DNA from 2 places in the Duganella sp. BJB1802 genome. Region 1 is predicted to be linked to the other one. Evidence: predicted binding sites of a transcription regulator. Region 1 holds the regulator's gene; the other holds the start of a gene.

Region 1 (11,298 bases):
GCTGCAAGGAGAATTTATGAGTTGGTTGGAAAAACTGCTGCCCCCACGAATCCAGCGTTCCGACGCTGCCGCACGCAAGACCATGCCCGAGGGCCTGTGGGTCAAGTGCCCGTCCTGCGAAGCCGTCCTGTACCGCACCGATCTGGAATCGAACCTGCACGTTTGCCCCAAATGCGACCACCACATGCGCATCCGCGCACGCGAACGCCTCGACAGCCTGTTCGATGCCGGCGGCCGTTATGAAATCGGCATGGATACCCTGCCGGTCGATACGCTGAAGTTCAAAGACAGCAAGAAATACCCCGACCGCCTCAAGCAAGCCATGGAAGCCACCGGCGAGACCGATGCGCTGATCGTCATGGGCGGCGCCATCATGAGCCTGCCTTGCGTGGTGGCCTGCTTCGAATTCGAATTCATGGGCGGCTCGATGGGCTCCGTGGTCGGCGAGCGCTTCGTGCGCGGCGCGCAAGTGGCCCTGGAACAGAAAGTACCGTTCATCTGCATCACCGCCACCGGCGGCGCCCGCATGCAGGAAGGCCTGCTGTCGCTGATGCAAATGGCGAAAACCACCGCCATGCTGACCAAGCTGTCGGAGAAGAAGCTGCCGTTCATCAGCGTGCTGACCGACCCGACCATGGGCGGCGTGTCCGCCTCGTTCGCCTTCATGGGCGACGTGGTCATCGCCGAGCCGAAAGCGCTGATCGGCTTCGCCGGCCCGCGCGTGATCGAAAACACCGTGCGCGAGAAACTGCCGGAAGGCTTCCAGCGCGCCGAGTTCCTGGTCACCAAGGGCGCCGTCGACATGATCGTCGACCGCCGCAAGATGCGCGAAGAAATCGCCCGTCTGATGGCACTGCTGCAGAATCAAGCGGTCGAAGTATTGGCCTAAAAAGCCTTCACTCCCTCACGCTGCGGCGCGCAATCGGCTATCATGCCGGCCTGCGCGCCGTTTTCCATTTCTGAGCCATCACTATGTCGAACCTCCCAACTACTTTGCCCGCCTGGCTTGCGCTGCTTGAATCGCGCCACGCCGAAACCGTCATCAACATGGGCCTGGACCGCGTGCTCGCCGTCAAGGAGCGCCTGAAGCTGGCCTTCAGCTGCCCCGTCATCATGGTGGCCGGCACCAACGGCAAGGGTTCGACCTGCGCCATGCTGGAATCGGTGCTGATGCGCGCCGGCTACAAGGTGGGCCTGTACATCAAGCCGCACTTCCTCGATTTTAACGAGCGCGCCCGCATCAACGGCGAGCTGGCCAGCGACGAGGTGCTGGTGGCCGCCTTCAACGCGGTCGAAGCGGTGCGCGGCGATACGCCGCTGACGTATTTCGAATTCACCACGCTGGCCATCATGCACCTGCTCAGCGGCGCCGGCATGGATGTCGTGATCCTGGAGGTCGGCCTGGGCGGACGCCTGGACGCGGTCAACATCGTCGATGCCGACGTCTCCATCGTCACCAGCGTCGATATCGACCACACCGACTACCTGGGCGACACCCGCGAGGCGATCGGCTTCGAGAAGGCCGGCATTTTCCGCGCCGGCAAAACCGCGATCTGCTCGGACCCGGTGCCGCCGCAATCGCTGATCGACCACGCCAACGCCATCGGCGCCGACCTGTGGCTGATGGGCCGCGATTTCAACTATTCCGGCGACAAGCAGCAGTGGAACTACGGCGGCCGCTCGCAGCGCCGCAATTCGCTGGCCTATCCGAGCCTGCGCGGCGCCAACCAGCTGCTCAACGCCTCGGCCGTGCTGGCCGCGCTGGAGGCGCTGAAGCTGGAACTGCCGGTCGGCGCGCAGGAAGTCCGCACCGGCCTGGTGACGGTGGAACTGCCGGGCCGCTTCCAGGTGCTGCCTGGCCGCCCGACCGTGATCCTGGACGTGGCGCACAATCCGCACGCCGCCTCGGCGCTGAACCAGAACCTGGGCAACATGGGCTTCCACCCCTACACATACGCCGTGTTCGGCTCCATGCACGACAAGGATATCGACGGCGTGATCGCCGCCATGTCCGAGCACGTGGACCACTGGTGCCTGGCCACGCTGCCGTCGCCGCGCTCGGCCAGCGCCTCGGAACTGGCGGCCAAGGTCCAGATCGTGCAGCCGGAAAGGCCGGAGCGCACCATCAATATCTTCGACGATCCGGCCGCCGCGTATGCAAATGCGATCAGCCGAGCCGGGGAGAATGATAGAATTGTGGTCTTTGGATCTTTCCTCACGGTCGCCGGCGTCATGGCGGCGCGAAAATCCGCATTCCATTGAACGCACAGGACTGAAATCACGCATGGGCTTGTTCTCGAAACTCGGTAAAAACAAGCAAGAGGCCGCCGGTCAGGACAGCGGCTATTACACCAGCGCAGATGACCAGGCCGCGACGGAGCGCGCACGCTCCAAGCGCGCCTCGTCGGCGGATGGTTCCGCCAAATCCCGCCGCGGCAAAGACCGCGAAGCGGACGATCCTGTATTGCCGGAAAAGAAACGCGCGCGCCGCCGCCTGGTCGGCGCCATCGCGCTGGCGCTGGGCGTGGCCATCGGCCTGCCGATGGTGCTCGATTCCGAACCGAAGCCGCTGGCGTCCGACATCGATATCAAGATCCCGGCCAAGGACAAGCCGGCCGAGGCCGCACCTGCGCCCGCACCCGCCGCGCCGGTGCCCCAGAGCGCCGCGCTGGACAGCCGCGAAGAAATCGTCGACGACGTCAAGCCTTCCAAGCCAGCCGCCCCTGTGGCCGCAGCACCGAAGCCAGCCGCCGCCGCTCCCGTGGCCGCCGCCCCCGTCACGCCGCCGCCGGTTGCCCCCGTCAAGGTCGACACCGCCAAGCGCGAAGCCGAACTGAAGGCCGAAGCCAAGGCCAAGGCCGACACCATCGCCAAGAACAAGGCCGACAACGAAGCCAAGGCCCGCCAGGACGCCGACTACAAGCAGGAAGTCGAACGCAAGCAGGCCGAGGCGAAAGCCGAAGCCAAGGCCAAGGCCGAAGCCGAGCGCAAGCTGGCCGAAGCCAAGGCCGCCAAGCAGGCCGACAGCGCCAAGCCGGCCGCGACCTCGGAAGACGCGCGCGCGCTGGCCATCCTGGAAGGCAAGCCCGCGGCCAAGCCGGCCGCCGAATCCGGCCAGAAGTTCGTGCTGCAGGTGGCAGCGCTGAGCGACCAGGCCAAGGTGGACGAGTTGCGCGACAAATTGAAAAAAGCCGGCATCAGCTCCTATACGCAGAAGACGCCGTCCGGCGACATCACCCGCGTGCGCGTGGGGCCGTTCACCAACAAGGATGAAGCCGAAAAAGTGCGGGCCAAACTGGGCGCCATGGGCCTGAACGGCCGCCTCGAAACCGTCTGATCCAGCAGGCGCCCGACGTGACGATATTCGATTATCTGGTGATTTTTGTGTTGGTCGCGTCGGTCATCATCGGCATGATGCGCGGCCTGGTGAAGGAAGTGTTGTCATTGGCGGGCTGGGTGGTGGCCTTCGTGGTCGCCAACGCCTACGCCGCCGTGCTGGCGCCCATGCTGCCGCCGGTGGTCCCGGGCGAGGTGCTGCGCCTGATCCTTGCCTTTATCGCACTGTTTATCGGTGTGAAGATTTTGACGGGCCTGCTGGGCATGGCGCTGGGCGCCTTGCTCGATGCCGGCGGCCTCAGCATCGTGGACCGCGCGCTGGGCATGGTGTTCGGTTTCGGCCGCGGTCTTGTAATCGTATTGGCAGGCGTCATCTTGTGCGGGATGACGTCGATACCGCAACAAGCATTCTGGAAGGATGCGCGACTGAGTCCGCTCGCGGAGACCGGGGCGCATACGGTGAAAGCCTTCCTTCCCGCTGCCATGGCGCAGCATGTGAATTTTTGAATTCTTTAAATCAGTAGCACCCAGTCCAGGAGCAACATCATGTGTGGCATCGTCGGCGTCGTTTCCCATCAACCTGTCAACCAACTGCTGTATGACGCATTGCTGCTGCTGCAGCACCGCGGCCAGGATGCGGCAGGTATCGCGACCAATCACAGCAGCATGTTCGCCATGCACAAGGCCAACGGCCTGGTGCGTGACGTTTTCCGTACCCGTAACATGCGTACGCTGCAAGGCAATTCCGGCATCGGTCACTGCCGCTATCCAACCGCCGGCTCGTCGAGCGAGGAAGAGGCGCAGCCGTTCTACGTCAACGCGCCGTTCGGCATCACCTTGGCGCACAACGGCAACCTGACCAACTGGGAACAGCTCAAGAAGGAAATGTTCCAGAACGACCGCCGCCACATCAACACCGATTCCGATTCGGAAGTGCTGCTCAACGTGCTGGCCCACGAGATCCAGAAAGCCACCACCGGCATCTCGATCGACGCCGACACCATCTTCGAAGCCGTGACCGTGCTGCATCGCCGCGTGCGCGGTGGCTATGCCGCCGTGGCGCAGATCGCTGGCGTCGGCCTGCTGGCCTTCCGTGATCCGTTCGGCATTCGTCCGCTGTGCCTGGGCATCAACGAGACCGAGCAGGGCGCCGAGTACCTGATCGCCTCCGAGTCCGTGGCGCTGGAAGGCATGGGCTTCCGCTTCGTGCGCGACATCGCGCCGGGCGAGGCCGTCTTCATCGACGCCGACAAGCAGCTGCATTCGCGCCAGTGCGCCGACAATCCGTCGCTCAACCCTTGCGTGTTCGAGTTCGTCTACCTGGCCCGTCCGGATTCCGTCATCGACGGCGCCTCCGTGTACGCCACCCGCCTGAAAATGGGCGAGTACCTGGCCGAGAAGATCAAGCGCGAATTCAAGGATGGCGAGATCGACGTCGTCATGCCGATTCCCGATTCGTCGCGTCCGGCCGCGATCCAGCTGGCGCTGGCGCTGAACGTGGAATACCGCGAAGGCTTCATCAAGAACCGCTACATCGGCCGTACCTTCATCATGCCGGGCCAGGCCGCGCGCAAGAAATCGGTGCGCCAGAAGCTGAACGCCATCGCTTCCGAGTTCAAGGACAAGGTCGTGCTGCTGGTGGATGACTCCATCGTGCGCGGCACCACCAGCCGCGAGATCGTGCAGATGGCGCGCGAAGCCGGCGCCAAGAAAGTGATCTTCGCTTCGGCGGCGCCGCCGGTGATCTTCCCGAACGTGTACGGCATCGACATGCCCACCCGCGACGAGCTGATCGCCTACGGCCGCAGCACCGAGGAAGTGTGCCGCGAGATCACCGCCGACCACCTGGTCTACCAGGACATCGACGCGTTGAAGCGCGCCATCTCCGACGTCAATCCGGCGTTGAAGAACTTCGAGGCGTCGTGCTTCGACGGCGTGTACGTCACCGGCGACATCTCCAAGGACTACCTGGACAAGCTGGAGTACGCGCGCCACCATCCGAAGGCCTCCGGCCCCGAGGACGCGGGCCGCTCGCAACTGAACCTGAATCTCGCGACCGCCGAAGGCTGATGTCGCGCCCGGTGCGGTTCACGCCGCACCGGGCTTTTTTTTTGAATACGCGAATATGAACGACAAGAAGAATTACGGCTTCACCACCACCATCCTGCACAACGATCGCCAGAAAGGCATCGAGCACGGTTCGCTGCACAAGCCCATCCACACCTCGGTCGCCTTTGGCTACGGCGACGCGCGCCAGCTGGCGTCCGTGTTCCAGGGCAAGGAGCCGGGCTTCCGCTACGGCCGCCAGGGCAACCCGACCATCTCCGCGCTGGAAGACAAGGTCACCAAGATGGAGCAGGGCGTCGGCACGATCTGCTTCGCCACCGGCATGGGCGCGATCGGCGCCGTGTTCCAGGCGCTGCTGCGCGCGGGCGACCATGTGGTGTCGTCGTCGTTCTTGTTCGGTAACACCAACAGCCTGTGGCAGACCACCATGGCGCAGGGCGTGGGCGTGTCCTTCGTCGACGCCACCGACGTCGCCAACGTGGCCGCCGCCATCACCAGCCAGACCCGCGTGGTGTTCGTCGAAACCATCGCCAACCCGCGCACGCAGGTGGCGGACCTGAAGCGCATCGGCGAGCTGTGCAAGGAGCGCGGCATCCTCTACATCGTCGACAACACGATGACCACGCCTTACCTGTTCCGCCCGAAAGCGGTGGGCGCCGGTCTCGTGGTCAACGCGCTGACCAAGTCGATCGGCGGCCACGGCAATGCGCTGGGCGGCAGCCTGACCGACACCGGCGTCTACGACTGGACCCGGTTCGCCAACATCTACGAGAACTACAAGAAAGCCGCGCCGCTGCAATGGGGCTTGGCGCAGATTCGCGCCAAGGGCCTGCGCGACTTCGGCGCCTCGCTGGCGCCGGAAGCGGCGCACCACATCGCCGTCGGCGCCGAGACGCTGGCGCTGCGCATGGAACGCACCAGCGCCAATGCGATGGCCTTGGCGCGCCTGCTGGAAAGCGACGAGCGCGTGGCCGCCGTCTACTATCCCGGCCTGGCCTCGCACCCGCAGCACGCGATCTCCGCCGAGCTGTTCCGCAGCTTCGGCTCCCTGTTGAGCTTTGAACTGAAGGATGGCATCGACTGCTTCGATTTCCTCAACCGCCTGAAGCTGGCGATTCCGGCCTCCAACCTGGGCGACACGCGCACGCTGATCATCCCGGTGGCGCACACGATTTTCTACGAGATGGGCGCCGAGCGCCGCGCCTCGATGGGCATCGCCGAGTCGCTGATACGGGTGTCGGTCGGCATCGAGGATACCGACGATCTGCTGGACGATTTCACCTGCGCACTGGAAGCTTGCTGAGCGCAGCCTCGAGTTGTGATAATCTAAGTTTTCAATTTTGCTAAGCGCGGAGGCGATATGAGAGCAGCATGGGTTCTGGCATTGACCGTGCTGTCGAGTAGCGCCTTCGCCGGCGACCAGGCCCGCCGCCAGGCGCGGCAAGCCGAAATCGAGTACTACACCAGCCACTACGACGGCGCCGACATTGCGCTGGCCCGTTTCAACTGCAAACCTCCCAACATCCCGATGCGTCCGGCCACGGCCGGCGGACCGGCGCTGACGCAAGCGCTGGCCGCCTGGCACGACTGCTACGATCAATTCCTGGCCAATTACAACGCCGCGCTCCCGGTCGGCAAGAGCATCCCCGCCGACGTGGCCGACCTGATGACGGACGACGAGCTGGGCGCCGCGCAGACGCTGATGAGTCAGGTGTTCGTGCAGGTGGCGGACGAGGCCAAGCGCCAGGCCGACGCCGTCACCCTGGCGCAGAGCGCGTTGGAAGGCCGTCAAGGCGACCTGGCCCTGAGCGCGCGCGACCTGTCGCATCAGCCGGAGACCGCCGGCAAGCGCTAGCCCGTCGGCGAGGCGAGGCTTAGTGCCAGCTGCGCATCAGGCCGACCGCCAGGCCTTCCAGCGCGAACTCGTCCGCTTCGGGATCGACCTTGATGATCTTGAAGTCCGGGTTTTCCGGCAGCAGCTCGACGGTGGAGCCGGTCTTGCGATAGCGCTTGACCGTGACATCGTTGCCGATGCGGGCGACGACGATCTGGCCGTTCTTGGCGCTGTCCACCTTCTTGACCGCCAGCAGGTCGCCGTCCATGATGCCGGCGTCGCGCATCGACTCGCCGCGCACCTTCAGCAGGTAGTCCGGCTTGGAGGAGAACATGGCCGGATCGACGCTGTAGCTGGTCTCCAGGTTTTCCTGCGCGAGGATGGGCGAGCCGGCGGCCACGCGGCCGATCAGCGGCAACGACATCATCAGCGACACCGGCACCTTGGGCGTGGCCGGCTCGGCGTGCACGCCCAGCAGGCGGATGCCGCGCGAGGTGCCGGCGGCGATCTCGATCGCGCCCTTGCGCGCCAGCGCCTGCAGATGCTCCTCGGCCGCGTTGGCGGACTTGAAGCCCAGTTCATTGGCGATCTCGGCACGGGTCGGCGGGAAGCCGGTGTTCTCGATGGCATCCTTGATCAGATTGAGAATTTGTTCCTGTCTTGCGGTGAGCTTGATCATAGAGTGCTTTGGGCCTGTGTATATAGACAGTCTGTATTTTTGTACAGTGTGAAGCGAAAAGCAAGGGAATTTGTTGCTTAGCACGAAATAATTTCATGGAGCCCCTCCGGGCGCGGCGGATTGTTGCCGGACAGTGCTGGTTTTTTGGATAAAAAGCTGATATAGTCGCGGGCTTACCTCTTCCCACACCTGTCTTGACGCCAGGGTGGGCTATATTCACAGTCCTTAAGGGAGTTTGCATGCGTCACTATGAAATAGTATTTATCGTCCACCCGGACCAGAGCGAGCAAGTGCCCGCCATGATCGAGCGTTACAAAACCACCGTAACGACCCGCGGCGGCGCCGTGCACCGTGTTGAAGATTGGGGCCGTCGTCAGATGGCTTACTCGATCCAGAAACTGGCTAAAGCACACTACATCTGCCTGAACATCGAATGCGACAACGAGACCCTGGTCGAGCTGGAAACCGCCTTCAAATTCAATGATGCCGTGCTGCGTCACCTGACTGTCAAGATGAAGAAGGCGGAAACCGCTCCTTCGCCGATGATGAAGTCGGTACAACGTGAAGATGCAGCGAAATCGCATCGCACCGAAGCTCCAGCAGCCGCTGCTGCTCCTGCGGCCTAATTGTTATCGGGAACCGAGCTGAATCAGCTCCAGTTGATTGCCTTGATCGCCGAACGGGACGCCTTGCGCTACACCCCGGCCGGCATGCCGATCGTGAACGCTGTACTCCAGCACCGGTCGCAGCAGGTCGAGGCAGGCATCGCCCGATTGAGCGAGTTTGAAATTTCCGCGGTTGCCGCGGGCGAGATTTCAGGCCGCTTCAGTCAGGCGCCACTGGCAGGCATGTATCAGTTCACCGGTTTCCTGAACAAGAAGAATCGCAATAGCAAAAGCCTGGTGTTTCACATCATTGATTTTAGTGCTGTCCCAGACAGCTCAATTTAGATACAGGAGCCTAAAATGGCATTCGGTAAAAAGTTCGACAAAAACAAGCTCAAGCTGAAAGAAAAGCGCAAGCAACAAAACCCACTGTTCAAGCGTAAGAAGTTCTGCCGCTTCACCGCAGCAAACGTTGAACAAGTTGACTACAAAGACGTCGACACCCTGAAAGACTTCGTCCAGGAAAACGGCAAAATCATGCCAGCACGTCTGACCGGTACCAAGGCGCACTACCAGCGTCAAGTTGACACCGCAATCAAGCGCGCTCGCTACCTCGCGCTGCTGCCTTACACCGATCTGCACCACGCTTAATTGCGTCGTCTAGATAAGATCCTGGAGAAGAACTATGCAAATCATTCTGTTAGAAAAAGTCGTCAACCTGGGCAACCTGGGTGAAGTCGTTAAAGTCAAAGACGGTTACGCACGTAACTTCCTGATTCCGCAAAAAATGGCCCGCCGCGCTACCGCGTCCGCCGTTGCTGAATTCGAAGTCAAGCGCGCCGAACTGGAAAAAGCCGCTGCCGAGAAACTGGCTGCCGCTCAAGCCCAAGGCGAGAAACTGAACGGCATGACCGTGAACGTTTCGCAAAAAGCTGGCGTCGACGGCCGTCTGTTCGGCTCCGTCACCAACTTCGACATCGCTGAAGCCCTGTCGAAAGCTGGTTTCGCTGTTGAAAAAGCTGCCGTGCGTATGCCTACCGGTCCTCTGAAGACCGTTGGCGAGCACCCAGTCAGCGTCGCTCTGCACACCGACGTGGTGGTGGAAGTGACCGTTGCTGTCGTGGGCGAAGCTGCCTAATACTTTTTCAGGCGGAAACGTCTGATCAGTGTTGCAACACCTTTGAAAAAGCCGGGCTTGCCCGGCTTTTTTCTCGTCATAAATTTGTAATACGGCTCAAGCAAGCAGGTATAATTCGCGCCATGAACGCCCCCTCCGATCCGCAAGTCGATTCACTCCGCGTCCCGCCGCATTCCATCGAAGCAGAACAGTCCGTCATCGGCGGCCTGCTGCGCGATAATGCGGCGTTCGACCGCATTGCGGACATGATGCACCCCGAAGACTTCTACCGCTACGACCACCGCATCATCTACGAGCAGGTCGTCAAGATGATCAACGCGTCCAAGCCGGCCGACGTCATCACGGTGTTCGAGACCCTGACCCAGCTGGGCAAGGCGGAGGACGTGGGCGGCCTGGCCTACCTGAACGCGATGGCGCAAAACACGCCATCTGCCGCCAACATCCGCCGTTACGCCGAGATCGTGCGCGATCGCTCCATCCTGCGCCAGCTCATCACCGTCGCCGACGAGATCTCCGGCCAGGCCTTCACGCCGCAGGGCAAGGAAGTCAAGCAGATGCTCGACGAGGCCGAGTCCAAGATCTTCGCCATCGCCGAGCAGGGCGCGCGCGGCGCGGCTGGCTGGATCCCGGTGCAGCCGCTGCTGACCCAGGTGGTCGAGCGCATCGACGAGCTGTACTCGCGCGAGTCCGGCTCCGAGATCACCGGCGTGCCGACCGGCTGGATCGACCTCGACCGCATGACCTCCGGCCTGCAGCCGGGCGACATGGTGGTGGTGGCCGGCCGTCCGTCGATGGGCAAGACCGCGTTCTCGATGAACATCGCCGAGAACGTCGCGGTGGAGGAGGGCCTGCCGGTGGCCGTGTTCTCGATGGAGATGGGCGGCGTGCAGCTGGCCATGCGTATGCTGGGCTCGGTCGGCCAGCTGGATCAGCACCGCCTGCGCACCGGCAAGCTGAACGACGAGGATTGGCCGCGCCTGACGCACGCCATCCAGAAAATGAACGACGCCCAGGTCTACATCGACGAGACCCCGGCGCTGAACCCGATCGAGATGCGCGCCCGCGCGCGCCGCCTGTCGCGCCAGTGCGGCAAGCTGGGCCTGATCGTGGTCGACTACCTGCAGCTGATGCAGGGCTCCACGCCGGGCGACAACCGCGCCTCGGAGATCTCCGAGATTTCCCGATCGCTGAAAGGCCTGGCCAAGGAGCTGCAGTGCCCAGTGATCGCGCTGTCGCAGCTGAACCGCTCGCTGGAGCAACGCCCCAACAAACGTCCCGTCATGTCCGACCTGCGCGAATCCGGCGCTATCGAGCAGGACGCGGACGTGATCATCTTCCTGTATCGCGACGAGGTCTACAACCCGGACTCGCCCGATAAGGGAACGGCCGAGATCATCATCGGTAAGCAGCGTAACGGCCCGATCGGCTCGGTGCGCCTGACCTGGATCGGCCAGTACACCAAGTTTGGCAACTACGTCGGTAACCTGGCGCTGTACCAGGGCGACTAATCTTTACGCCGTCCCTACCCGGGCGGCGATCTGCAGTAATTAATGGAACGGAGAATAAAATGTTTGGACGTTTGATGCCCACCGAGGGCAAATTTTTTGACCTGTTTAACCAACACGCCGATCTGTGCGTC
Region 2 (11,298 bases), on a different contig from region 1:
CGGCATCCTGAGCACCTTCCCGATCTTCTGGAGCCTGCCGACCGCGATGCTGGGCGGCGCGGCGGCGGCGGCCGGCATCGCGTTGATCAACTCGGTCGGCAACCTGGCCGGCTTCGCCAGCCCCTACCTGGTCGGCGCCATCAAGGACGCGACCGGCAGCACGGCCAGCGGCATCTACCTGCTGGCGGCCAGCCTGGTGGCCGGCGCCGTGCTGGTGGTGGCGCGCCGATTACCTGGGACGTAATCGCCGCCGCGCAGCGATTTCCGGAGAATGGTTTCTGTCGATTCGACATCAACCACTCAAGGAGATCAGCATGCACACCCCAGCCCACATCGCTACCCAATACCTGGCCGTCTGGAACGAACGCGACGCCGCCGCCCGCCGCGCGCTGGTGGCGCGCGCCTTCGCGCTGGACGCCCGCTACCTCGATCCGATGATGCGCGGCGCCGGCCACGACGGCATCGACGCCATGATCGCCGGCGCGCAAAGCCAGTTCCCCGGCTACCGCTTCGAGCTGGACGGCACGCCGGACGGCCACAACGACGTGGTGCGCTTCTCGTGGACGCTGGCCGTGCCCGGCGGCGCGCCGGTGGCGCACGGCACCGATGTCGCCGAGCTCGGCGAGGACGGCCGCCTGACCCGCGTCACCGGCTTCCTGAACGCGGCGTGAGCGCGGCCGGGCTATCATTGCCGGACAAGGAGACCCGCATGTCCGCATCGCATCCATCCGGCGCCCACGGCGCGACCGATTATTTCAGCGACTTCGCCGCCGCGTTGAAGTACTGGCGCGGCAAGCGCGGCTACAGCCAGCTGCGCCTGTCGACCGAGAGCACGATTTCGCAGCGCCACATCAGCTTCCTGGAAAGCGGGCGCTCGCAGCCCAGCAAGGATCTGATCCTCAAGCTGGGCATGGTGCTGGAGATCCCGCTGCGCCAGCGCAACGTGATGCTGCTGGCGGCCGGCTACGCGCCGGCCTACCAGGAGCGCAAACTGTCCGATCCCGAACTGGGCGCGGTGCGGCGGGCGCTGGACTTCATGCTGGCGCAGCAGGCGCCGTACCCGGCGCTGGTGGTCGACCGGCTGTGGAACCTGGCGCTGGCCAACGCGCCGGCGGCCGGCATGATGCGCTGGCTGCTGGACTTGCCCGCCGGCGCGGCCATCCCCACCGACGGCTCGGTCAACGTGCTCAAGCTGATGCTGGACCCGCACGGCGCGCGGCAATACCTGCACAACTGGGAGGAGGTCGGCGCCGACCTGCTGCACTGGATCCAGCGCGAGGCGATGAGCGACGGTCCCGGCAGCGAAGCCACCACCTTGCTGGCCGAGTTGCTGGCGCTGCCCGGCGTCGCCGGCATCGGCCAGGCGTCGCCCAACCTGGACCGCCGCGCCTTGCCCTTTTTGCCGGTGACCTTGCGCAAGGTCGGCGTCGAGTTGAACCTGTTCACCACCATCGCCACGCTGGGCACGCCGCACGACGTCACTGTGCACGAGCTGCGCGTCGAATCGTTCTTCCCGGCCGACGAGGCCAGCGCCGCGTGGTTCCGCGCGCGCCACGGCTAGTCGGCCGGCATGGCGTCCAGGATCTCGCGCACGCCGCCGGCGAAGATCTGGCGGGTGACGTCGGCGTCCAGGTAGCGCTGGTAGATCTGCTGCACCGTGCCGTCGCCGACGATGGCGCGCACCGCCTCGGCGTAGCGCCGCCGCTGCGCCGCCGGCACCTGCTTCGACACGTAGATGCCCACCATCGCGCGCGGCGCTTCGGCGAAGGTGGTGGCGCGCATCTTGCCCAGCAGGTGGAACTGGCGCTGGTGCAGCACGTGGATGGCCGGCGGCGCCAGCGTGCCGTCGGCGCGGCCGGCCAGGATCTTGCGGAACACCACGCCGTAGTCGTTGACGTATTCCAGCCGGCCCAGCTTTTGCAGCCGGTCCAGCTGCGTCTGCGTCGCGGGGGAATACGCGATGCTGCGCACCACGTTCAGGCGCGCCGTGCCGCGCTCGACGAAATCGGCCAGGCTGTGGAACTCGCCGGCGCTCTGGTTGAGCAGCACCAGTTCGAACTGCGAATAGGTGTAGGGCAGCCATACGCCGTACTGGTCGCGCTCGGTGTTGCGCAGCGCGGCGCCGGTCACGTCCAGCTGGCCGCTGAAGAATTGCGCGTACACCCGGCCGTGCGGATACCAGCCCAGCTGGAAGGCGCAGCCGCTGCGCTTCTGTATCTCGACCAGCAGGTCGACCGTGATGCCGCGGATGGCCGAGCCGTCGCGGTAGGACGCGTAGCCCAGGTCGCTGAGGCCGGCGCTGGCCGGCGCGCAGGCGTCCGGCGCAGCGTGCGCCACCGAGGTGACGGACAGTAACAGGCTCAACAATGCGAGGGGCGGGCGCTTGGTCATGGTGGCCTCCAGTGTAACCCCGGCGGCGGCAAATAGGGCGGGGTCTTGCGGACTGATGCGTTTTAGTGAATACTGTATGCATTCACAGTAATTTTCCCCGCATCATGGTTGAAGACCAGCGCCGCATCGCCCACCTCGACATGGACGCGTTTTATGCGTCCGTCGAGCTGCTGCGCTATCCCGAGCTGCGCGGCCTGCCGGTGGTGATCGGCGGCGGGCGCGACGCCCAGCCGGTGTTGCAGGCGGACGGCAGCCACACCTTTTCGCGGCTGCGCGACTATGTCGGACGCGGCGTCATCACCACCGCCACCTACGAGGCGCGCGCGCTCGGCGTGGGCTCGGCCATGGGCATGATGAAGGCGGCCAAGCTGGCGCCGGACGCCATCCTGCTGCCGGTCAATTTCGACGCCTACCGCCAGATGTCGCGCCTGTTCAAGAACGCCGTGGCCGCCATCGCGCCGGATTTCGAGGACCGGGGCATCGACGAGATCTACATCGACCTGACCCATGTGGAGGGCGAGACGCGCGAGCTGGCGCAGCGCATCAAGCAGGCCGTGCGCGACGCCACCGGACTGTCGTGCTCGATCGGCGTGACGCCCAACAAGCTGCTGTCGAAGATCTGCTCGGACCTGGAAAAGCCGGACGGCCTGACCGTGCTGGGCCACGAGGACATCCCGGCGCGCATCTGGCCGCTGGGCGTGCGCAAGATCAACGGCATCGGCCCCAAGGCCACCGAGAAGCTGGCGGCGCTGGGCATAGACACCATCGGCCAGCTGGCGGCGGCCGACGCCGGCCTGCTGCAGGACCATTTCGGCGCCCACTATTCGGCCTGGCTGGCCGACGCCGCGCGCGGCATCGACCACCGCGCCATCTCCACCAGCTCGGAGAGCAAGTCGATCAGCCGCGAGACCACCTTCGAGCGCGACCTGCACGCGCGCCAGGATCGGGGCGCGCTGTCGTCCATCCTGACCAAGCTGTGCGACCGGCTGGCGGAAGACCTCAAGCGCAAGGGCTACGTCAGCCGCACCATCAGCATCAAGCTGCGCTTCGACGACTTCCAGATCGTCAGCCGCAACGTCACGTTGCCGCAGCCCGTGGCGGACGCGGCCGGCATCCTGCAGGCCGCGCGCGAATGCCTGAAACGGGTGCCGCTGCAACGCCGGCTGCGCCTGCTGGGCGTGCGCGCCAGCACGCTGGAGCCGCCCGGCACAGCCGCGCAGATGGCTGTGCCCCGGCAAGGCGAATTGTTCGCCTAGGCAAGCAACAGATTCGGTCCGGCGCCGCCATCACCGTGTAAAATGGCGCTCCCCTGGCATTACTGAAACAAGGCTCAACACATGTGGTTCAAGAATCTACAGATTTACCGTCTGCCGGCCCCTTGGGCCTTTACCCCCGAACAACTGGAAGCGGCGCTGGAGCCGCACTCCTTCGTCCCGGCCAGCAGCAATGAACTGTTGCGCCAGGGCTGGGACCGTCCCCGCCCGAACGGCGGCCTGGTGCACGTGGTCAACAAACAAATGCTGATCCTGCTGGGCACCGAGAAGAAGCTGCTGCCCAACACCGTCATCAACCAGGTCGCCAAGGCGCGCGCCGCCGAGATGGAAGAGGCGCAAGGCTTCGCCCCCGGCAAGAAGGCGATGAAGGAACTCAAGGAACGCGTGGCCGACGAGCTGCTGCCGCGCGCCTTCTCGATCCGCAGCAACGTCTGGACCTGGATCGACCCGGTCAACGGCTGGCTGGTGGTGGACGCGGCCAGCCCGGCCAAGGCCGACGAAGTGATCAAGCTGCTGCTCAAGGCGGTCGACAAGCTGCCGCTGGAAAGCCTGCGCGTGCAGCGCTCGCCGGTGGGCGTGATGACCGAGTGGCTGCAGGCCGACGACGCGCCGGCCGGCTTCACGGTCGACATGGACACCGAGCTGCGCGCCACCGGCGAGAGCAAGGCGGCGGTGCGCTATGTGCGCCACACGCTGGAGGCGGACGAGGTGCGCCGCCACATCGCGGCCGGCAAGCAGTGCACCCGCCTGGCCATGACCTGGGACAGCAAGATCTCCTTCGTGCTGACCGAGTCGCTGGCGATCAAGGGCATCAAGCCGCTGGACGTGATCGCGGAAAAGGAATCGAGCACCCGCAACGACGAGGAACGCTTCGACGGCGACTTCATGCTGATGACCGGCGAACTGGCCAAGCTGATGGCCGACGTGGTCGAGGCGCTGGGCGGCGAAGCCAAGGCCTGACCGCCGCGCCACACAAGCCGTTGCCTGTTGGTTAAGGATGCCGCAAAGTCTTTGATTTTGCGGCATTTTTCATGTAATTTTTGATAAAAATCAGTAAAATAAATTCGTTGCTTTGTAGAAATTAGAGCGAATTCTGCTATAGTGAAAGGTGTTATCAAATAAGGAACACGCGATGAGCACCCTCGTCCCCATACTGTCCACCGACCAGATCGCCAATGCCCTGAGCACGCAGGATGTGTTGTCGTGGACCAGCGAGGACATCGTCGCGTTGAGTTCGCTCCAGGTGCCGGCGCTGCGCACCGACCACCTTGCCGCGATGAGCAGCTCCCAGCTGTCCTGGCTGGCCACCAGCAACGTCGCGGTGCTGACCACGCGCGACCTGGCCGCCATCAAGGCGGCCACGCTGAACGCGGTGGGCGCGCTGCCGTCGGGCTTCATGGGCGCGCTGACCAGCGCCCAGGTCGCCGCGCTGACCACCGCCCAGGTGGCCGCGCTGGGCACCCGGGCCTTCAGCTATCTGAGCACCGACGCCATCGCCGCGTTTGAAACGGCCGACGTGGCCGCGCTGAGCGTGGCCAATATCGCCAGCCTGTCGTCCGGCCAGGTGGCCCTGATGAGCACCGGCCAGCTGGGCGCCCTGAGCACACGCCAGCTGGCGACGTTGACGGCCGATGAAATCGTCGCCATCGGCACGCGCGGCATCGCCGCGCTCGGCACGCAGGCGATCGCCGGGTTGAGCTCGTCGCAGCTGGCCGCGCTCAGCGCCGCCCAGGTGGCCGCGCTCGGCACCGCGCAGGCCGCCGCGCTGAGCGGCGCGCAATTGAACGCCCTGTCCACCGACGCCATCGCCGGCATGGAAACGGCCGATGTCGCCGCGCTGAAAAGCGCCGCCGTCGCCGCGCTGACCACCCGCCAATTGGCGGCGCTGGGCAGCAGCCAGCTGGGCGCGTTGACCACGGCCGATTTCGCCGCGCTCGGCAGCGCGCAGATCGGCGCGCTGTCCACCGACGCGCTGGCCGGCTTGCCGGCCGCCGACCTGGGCGCCCTGAATCCGTCCGTCGTGCCGCAGTTGAACGCGGCGCTGCTGGCCGCGCTGAGCACGGCGCAGCTCGGCGGCTTCGGCACCCGCCACATCGCCGCGCTGGGCAGCGCGCAGATCGCCGCGCTGAGCAGCACCCAGGTGCAGGCGCTGAGCACGGCGCAGATCGGCGCGCTCGGTTCGCGCCAGGTGGCCGGCTTGTCGACCGACGACGTGGCCGCCCTCGGCAGCGCCGCCATCAAGGCGCTGAGTGTGGCGGCCGCCGGCGCGCTGGCTTCCGACCAGCTGGCGCTGCTGGGCGGCGCCAACGGCAGCCTGTTCGGCATGCTGGGCACGGCGCAGATCGCCGCGCTGCGGGCGGCCGCGCTGGCCGGGATGGGCACGGCGCAGGTCGCGCAGATGTCGACCGCCCAGGCCAGCGCCTTGAGCAGCGCGCAGCTGGGCAGCCTGGCGATCGACGATCGCCGCGCTCGGCACGGCCGACCTGGTGGCGCTCAAGACCGCGGCCATCGCCGGATTGACCACGCAGCAGATGGTGGCGCTGAGCAGCGACCAGCTGCGCACGCTGACTTCCGCGCAGTTCTCTGCGCTCAGCAGCAGGCAGATGGGCGCGCTGTCGAGCGATGCGATCGGCTACCTGCCAGCGGCCAACGTGGCTGCCTGAGTCCGGCCGCCATCGCCGCGCTGAGCCCAGCTGTGGTCGCCCTCCTCACAACGGACCAACTCTACAGTTTGAGTTCACGCCAATTCGCCGCACTCACGACGGACCAGATCGGGGCGGTGGCATCGGGGAACTTGGATGCCTGGGTACGACCCAGCTCAGCGCGCTCACTACGACCCAGCTCACGGCGGTGACGCCGGGCGATCTCGCCGAAGTGTTCGGTTACGACTGGCACCATGGGGCAGCGTTGAGCACCACGATCTTCGCCGCGCTGTCGTCGGCGCAGTTGGGCGGCATCAGTCTCGGCATGGCTTCACCAACGTCACCACCGCGCAGATCGCCGCCTTGCGCACGACAGCCCTGACCGCGCTTGACTGGTGGCGCTTTGAGCGTGCTCACCACCGCGCAGGCGGGCGCCCTGAGCGCGACGCAATTCGAGCAGCCTGTCCACGGAACAAATTTTCTGGTTCACCACGAACGATATCCCGTTCCTGAAAACCCTCCGCCATCGCCGCGCTGACGACCCAGCAGATCGCCACGCTGAGCAGCGCGCAGGTGCGGCGCTGACCACCGCGCAGATCGCCGCGCTGAGCAGCCGCCAGTTCGGCGCGTTGAGCACCGACGGCTTGGCCGGCCTCGACACCGGCGACCTGGGGCGCTGAATCCGGGCGCGATCGGCGTGCTCGGCACCGCCGGCTTCGCCAACCTGACCACGGCCAGCTGTCGGGCCTGGGCACGAGCCAGATCGCCGCGCTGAGCACCGCGCAACTGAACGCGCTCAGCAGCGCGCAGATCCACAGCCTGAACGCCGCCCAGGTCGGCGCGTTCAGCTCGCAGCAGTTCGGCAGCTTGTCGACCACGGAAATCGCCGACCTCGGCTCGGCCACCCTGTCGTCGCTGCGCACCGCCGCGATCGCCGCGCTGGGTTCCGACCAGCTGGCCCGCGCTGGGCCCGGTGCAACTGCTGACCACGGCGCAGATCGCCGCGCTGCGCAGCGCCGCGCTGGCCGGCCTGACCACCGCCGAGACCGTCGCGCTGACGGCCGGCCAGGTCGCCGCCCTGGGCAGCGCCCAGCTGCACGCGCTGAGCACGCAGCCATCGCCGCCCTGGAACCGCTGGACCTGGCCGCGATCCGCACCGCCGCCATCGCCGGCCTGAGCGCGGCTCCAGGTCGGCGTGCTGTCGAGCAGCCAGCTGGCCGCGCTGACGATGGCGCAACCTCGCCATGAACACCGCGCAGCTGGGCGCGCTGTCGTCCGACACCATCGCCGGCTTCCAGCGCCAACCTGGCCGCGCTCGGCACCGCCTACATCGCCGCGCTCAATCCGGCGTCGGTGGCCAACCTGAGCGCGCTGCAATTGTCCAGCCTGACCTCGCGCCAGTTCGCCGTGCTGTCGAGCGACCAGCTGGCCGCGCTGCGCACGGCGCAGGTCGCCGGCCTGGGCGCGCAGCAGATCCTCGGCCTGAGCTCGCGCAACATCGCCGGCCTGTCGAGCGCCGACGTGGCCGCGCTGAACGCCGCCGTGCTGCCGGCGCTGGGCAGCTCGGCGCTGTCCGCGCTGCGCGCCGACCAGCTGGCCGCGCTGGCCAACGATCCGTCCGGCAGCCTGTTCGGCACGCTCGGCACCGCGCAGGTGGCCGTGCTGCGCCCGGCCGCGCTGGCCGGCCTGACCAGCGCCCAGACCGTCGCGCTGAGCACCGCGCAGGCGGCGGCGCTGACCAGCGCCCAGCTGGCCGCGCTGTCCACCAACGATATCGCCGCGCTGGAGACGGCCGACCTGGCCGCGCTCAAGACCGCCGCGCTGGCCGGCCTGAGCGCCCAGCAAATGGCCGCGCTCAACAGCGACCAGGTGACCGCGTTGACCAGCGCCCAGGTGGCCGCCCTGAACAGCGGCCAGATCCTGGCGCTGCGGTCGTCCGCCATCGCCGGCCTGCAGACCAACGACATCGGCGCGCTGGGCACGGCGGTGATCGCCGCGCTGCCGGCCGCCGTGCTGGGCGGCCTGAGCACCGCGCAGGTGGCGGCGCTGGCCACGCGCCAGATCGCCGCGCTGAACACCGACCAGCTGGCCGGCCTGAGCATGCTGCAACTGGCCGCGCTGACCTCGGCCCAGTTGGGCGCCTTCGGTTCGCGCCAGATCGGCGCGCTAGTCCACGGCCGCCGTGGACGCGCTCGATCCGGCCGCGCTGATCGGCCTGAAAACCGCCGCGCTGGCCGCGCTGACCCGGCCCAGCTGGCCCAGCTGGGCAACGACGCGGCCGGCGCCAGCCATATCGACCTGCTGTCCACGCAGCAGATCGCCTCGCTGCGCGGCGCCGTCTTCGCCGGCCTCAGCACGCGCCAGATCGCCGCCCTCAGCACGGCCCAGGCGGCCGCGCCCGGCAGCGCGCAGATCGCCAGCCTGGACACCAACGGCATCGTCGCGCTGGAGGCGGCCGACGTGACCGCCCTGCGCACCGCCGCGCTGACCGGCCTGTCGGCCGACCAGATGCGGGCGCTGACCGCGGCCCAGCTGACCGCGCTGACCAGCCAGCAGCTGGCCGCGCTGAGCAGCCTGCAGCTGGGCGCCTTGTCCAGCCAGACGCTGGCGGGACTGTCGACCGCCAACCTGTCGGGCCTGACCACGGCCGCGATCGGCGCGTTGAGCACCGCGCTGATCGCGCAACTGATGCCGGCCCAGCTGGCGGCCTTGAAATCGCAGCAGGTGGCGGCGCTCAGCAGCGACCAGATCGCCGCGCTGGGCAGCCAGCAGATGGTCGCCTTCAGCTCGGCGCAGCTGGCCGCGCTCGGCACGCGCCAGCTGGCCGGCCTGTCGACCGCCGACCTGGCCGCGCTCGACAGCCGCGGCATCCCCGGCCTGAGCACGGCCATCATCGCGGCGCTGAATTCGGCCCAGCTGGCCGCGCTGGGCGGCGGCGCCGCCAGCGCCCAGTTCGCCTCGCTGCGGACCGCGCAGATCGCCGCGATGAGCACGGCCGCGCTGGCCGGCCTGGGCAGCGCCCAGCTGATCGCCCTGACCACCGGCCAGGCCGCCGCGCTGGGCAGCGGCCAGCTGGCCGCGCTCGGCACCGCGCAGATCGCCGCGCTGGAAAGCGCCGACCTGGCCGCGCTGAAGACCGCCGCGATCGCCGCGCTCGGCTCCGACCAGGTGGCCGCGCTGGCCAACGACGCGGCCGGCGCCAGCCATATCGATGTCTTGACGACGGCGCAGATCGCCGCCCTGCGCAGCACCGGCCTGGCCGGCCTGAGCACGCGCCAGATCGTTGCGCTGAGCACGGCGCAGGCGGCGGCGCTGTCGAGCCAGCAGGTGGCGGCCTTGTCGGCGCCGCAGGTCGCGGCGCTGGAGGCGGCCGACCTGGCCGCGTTGAAGACCGCCGCCCTCGCGGGCCTCGGCAGCACGCAGCTGGCCGCGCTCGGCAGCGCCCAGCCCGGGCGCGCTCACGACCGCGCAGTTCGGCGCCCTGAGCAGCGCGCAGATCGGCGCCCTGAGCAGTCAGACCCTGGTCGGCCTGTCCACCACCAACCTGGCCGCCATGAGCCTGCAGGCGCTGGCCGGCCTGGACGCGGCGCTGCTGTCCAACCTGAGCCAGGCCCAGCTCAACAGCCTGGGCACGCGCCAGGTGGCGGCGTTGCAGAGCCAGCAGATCGCCGCCCTCGGCAGCGCCCAGCTGGGCGGCCTGACGCTGGCGCAGATCGGCGCGCTCGGCTCGCGCCAGGTGGCCGGCCTGTCGGTGGCCGACTTCGGCGCCTTCGACATGCTGCATGTGATGGCGCTCGGCACGGCGGCCATCGCCAGCCTGCGTCCGGAACAACTGGCCGCGCTCGGCACCGACGCGAACGGCTTCCCCGGCCTGTTCGGCACGCTGACCACGGCGCAGGTGGCGGCCATGGGCACGGCCGCGCTGCAAGGCATGACCACCACCCAGATGCTGCTGCTGACCACGGCCCAGGCGGGCGCGCTCGGCAGCGCGCAGCTGGGGGCGCTGTCGCCGACGCTGATGGCGCGCATGGCGGCGGGCGACGTGACGGCCCTGCGCACCGCCGCCATCGCCGGCCTCAAGACGGCCCAGGCGGCCGTGCTGGGCAGCGGCCAGCTGGCGGCGCTCACCACGGCCCAGGCCGGCGTGTTGAACAGCGCCCAGGTGGCCGCGTTGAGTTCGGACGCGCTGACCGGCCTGCGCAGCGCCGCGCTCGGCGCGCTGAGCACCGCGGCGCTGGGCGGCTTGTCCGGCGACGACCTCGGCGCGCTCGGCTCGGCCCAGATGGCCGGCCTGACGACGGCCCAGGTGGCCTCGCTGCGCAGCGCCCAGATCGACGGCCTGGGCACGCAACAGATCGCCGGCTTCAACTCGGCGCAGATCCACGCGCTGGCGTCGCAGCAGCTGGCCCGCCTGTCGGCGGACGACGTGGCGGCGATCCGCTCGGCCAACCTGACCGCGCTGAGCACGTCGGCGCTGGCCGGGCTGACGGCCGCGCAGATGACCGTGCTCGGCAGCGATCCGCAACTGGTCTCCTTGCTGAGCACGGCGCAGATCGCCGCCCTGCGCAGCAGCGCGCTGCAGGGCCTGAGCGCGGCCCAGGCGGCGGCGCTGACCACGGCCCAGGCCGCGACGCTGAGCAGCGCCCAGCTCAGCGGCCTGCAGCTGACGGTGGTGGCGGCGCTGGAAACGGCCGACGTCGCCGCGCTGAAGACCTCGGCCATCGCCGGCCTCAAGACCCAGCAGGTGCTGGCGCTGACGGCCGGCCAGCTGGGCGCGCTGAACACGGCCCAGGTGGCCGCGCTCAACAGCACGCAGCTGAGCATCCTGAACGCCGGCCAGGTGGCGGCGCTGACCACGGCCGATCTGGCCGCGATCAATCCGCTGCTGTTCAACGCCGTCGCGCGCGAGGCCAATCTGCTGGCCAACCTGAGCATCGCCCAGTTGCGCGCGCTCACCACGGCGCAGTTCGCCGCGCTGGGATCGTCCACCA

The links. Region 1 encodes LexA, which represses DNA repair genes until DNA is damaged. Its sites were predicted from a motif close to ACTGTATNNNNATACAGT; they were not measured.
Region 2: a site for LexA is predicted at 2,463-2,480, ahead of dinB (DNA polymerase IV). Genes of this name have one in related genera too.

What each region holds. Positions count from the first base shown of each region.
Region 1 covers NZ_JABWEF010000013.1:63,773-75,070, reverse strand. Annotated here, with positions in the region: gene accD (acetyl-CoA carboxylase, carboxyltransferase subunit beta) at 17-889, shown strand; gene folC (bifunctional tetrahydrofolate synthase/dihydrofolate synthase) at 973-2,262, shown strand; gene HUX88_RS20195 (SPOR domain-containing protein) at 2,285-3,337, shown strand; gene HUX88_RS20190 (CvpA family protein) at 3,355-3,843, shown strand; gene purF (amidophosphoribosyltransferase) at 3,883-5,406, shown strand; gene HUX88_RS20180 (cystathionine gamma-synthase family protein) at 5,462-6,706, shown strand; gene HUX88_RS20175 (hypothetical protein) at 6,764-7,258, shown strand; gene lexA (transcriptional repressor LexA) at 7,278-7,916, opposite strand; gene rpsF (30S ribosomal protein S6) at 8,156-8,542, shown strand; gene priB (primosomal replication protein N) at 8,561-8,866, shown strand; gene rpsR (30S ribosomal protein S18) at 8,882-9,172, shown strand; gene rplI (50S ribosomal protein L9) at 9,207-9,659, shown strand; gene HUX88_RS20145 (replicative DNA helicase) at 9,782-11,167, shown strand; gene HUX88_RS20140 (DUF47 domain-containing protein) at 11,227-11,298, shown strand, end outside.
Region 2 covers NZ_JABWEF010000007.1:190,103-201,400, forward strand. Annotated here, with positions in the region: gene HUX88_RS13510 (MFS transporter) at 1-244, shown strand, start outside; gene HUX88_RS13515 (nuclear transport factor 2 family protein) at 315-671, shown strand; gene HUX88_RS13520 (helix-turn-helix domain-containing protein) at 710-1,561, shown strand; gene HUX88_RS13525 (ABC transporter substrate-binding protein) at 1,558-2,391, opposite strand; gene dinB (DNA polymerase IV) at 2,496-3,647, shown strand; gene HUX88_RS13535 (recombination-associated protein RdgC) at 3,729-4,625, shown strand; partial or broken gene HUX88_RS32300 (hypothetical protein) at 5,062-5,910, shown strand; gene HUX88_RS32305 (hypothetical protein) at 6,152-6,328, shown strand; gene HUX88_RS32310 (hypothetical protein) at 6,842-6,892, shown strand; gene HUX88_RS32315 (hypothetical protein) at 6,913-6,987, shown strand; partial or broken gene HUX88_RS32320 (hypothetical protein) at 7,079-7,138, shown strand; gene HUX88_RS32325 (hypothetical protein) at 7,281-7,484, shown strand; partial or broken gene HUX88_RS32330 (hypothetical protein) at 7,850-9,709, shown strand; gene HUX88_RS32335 (hypothetical protein) at 9,861-11,298, shown strand, end outside.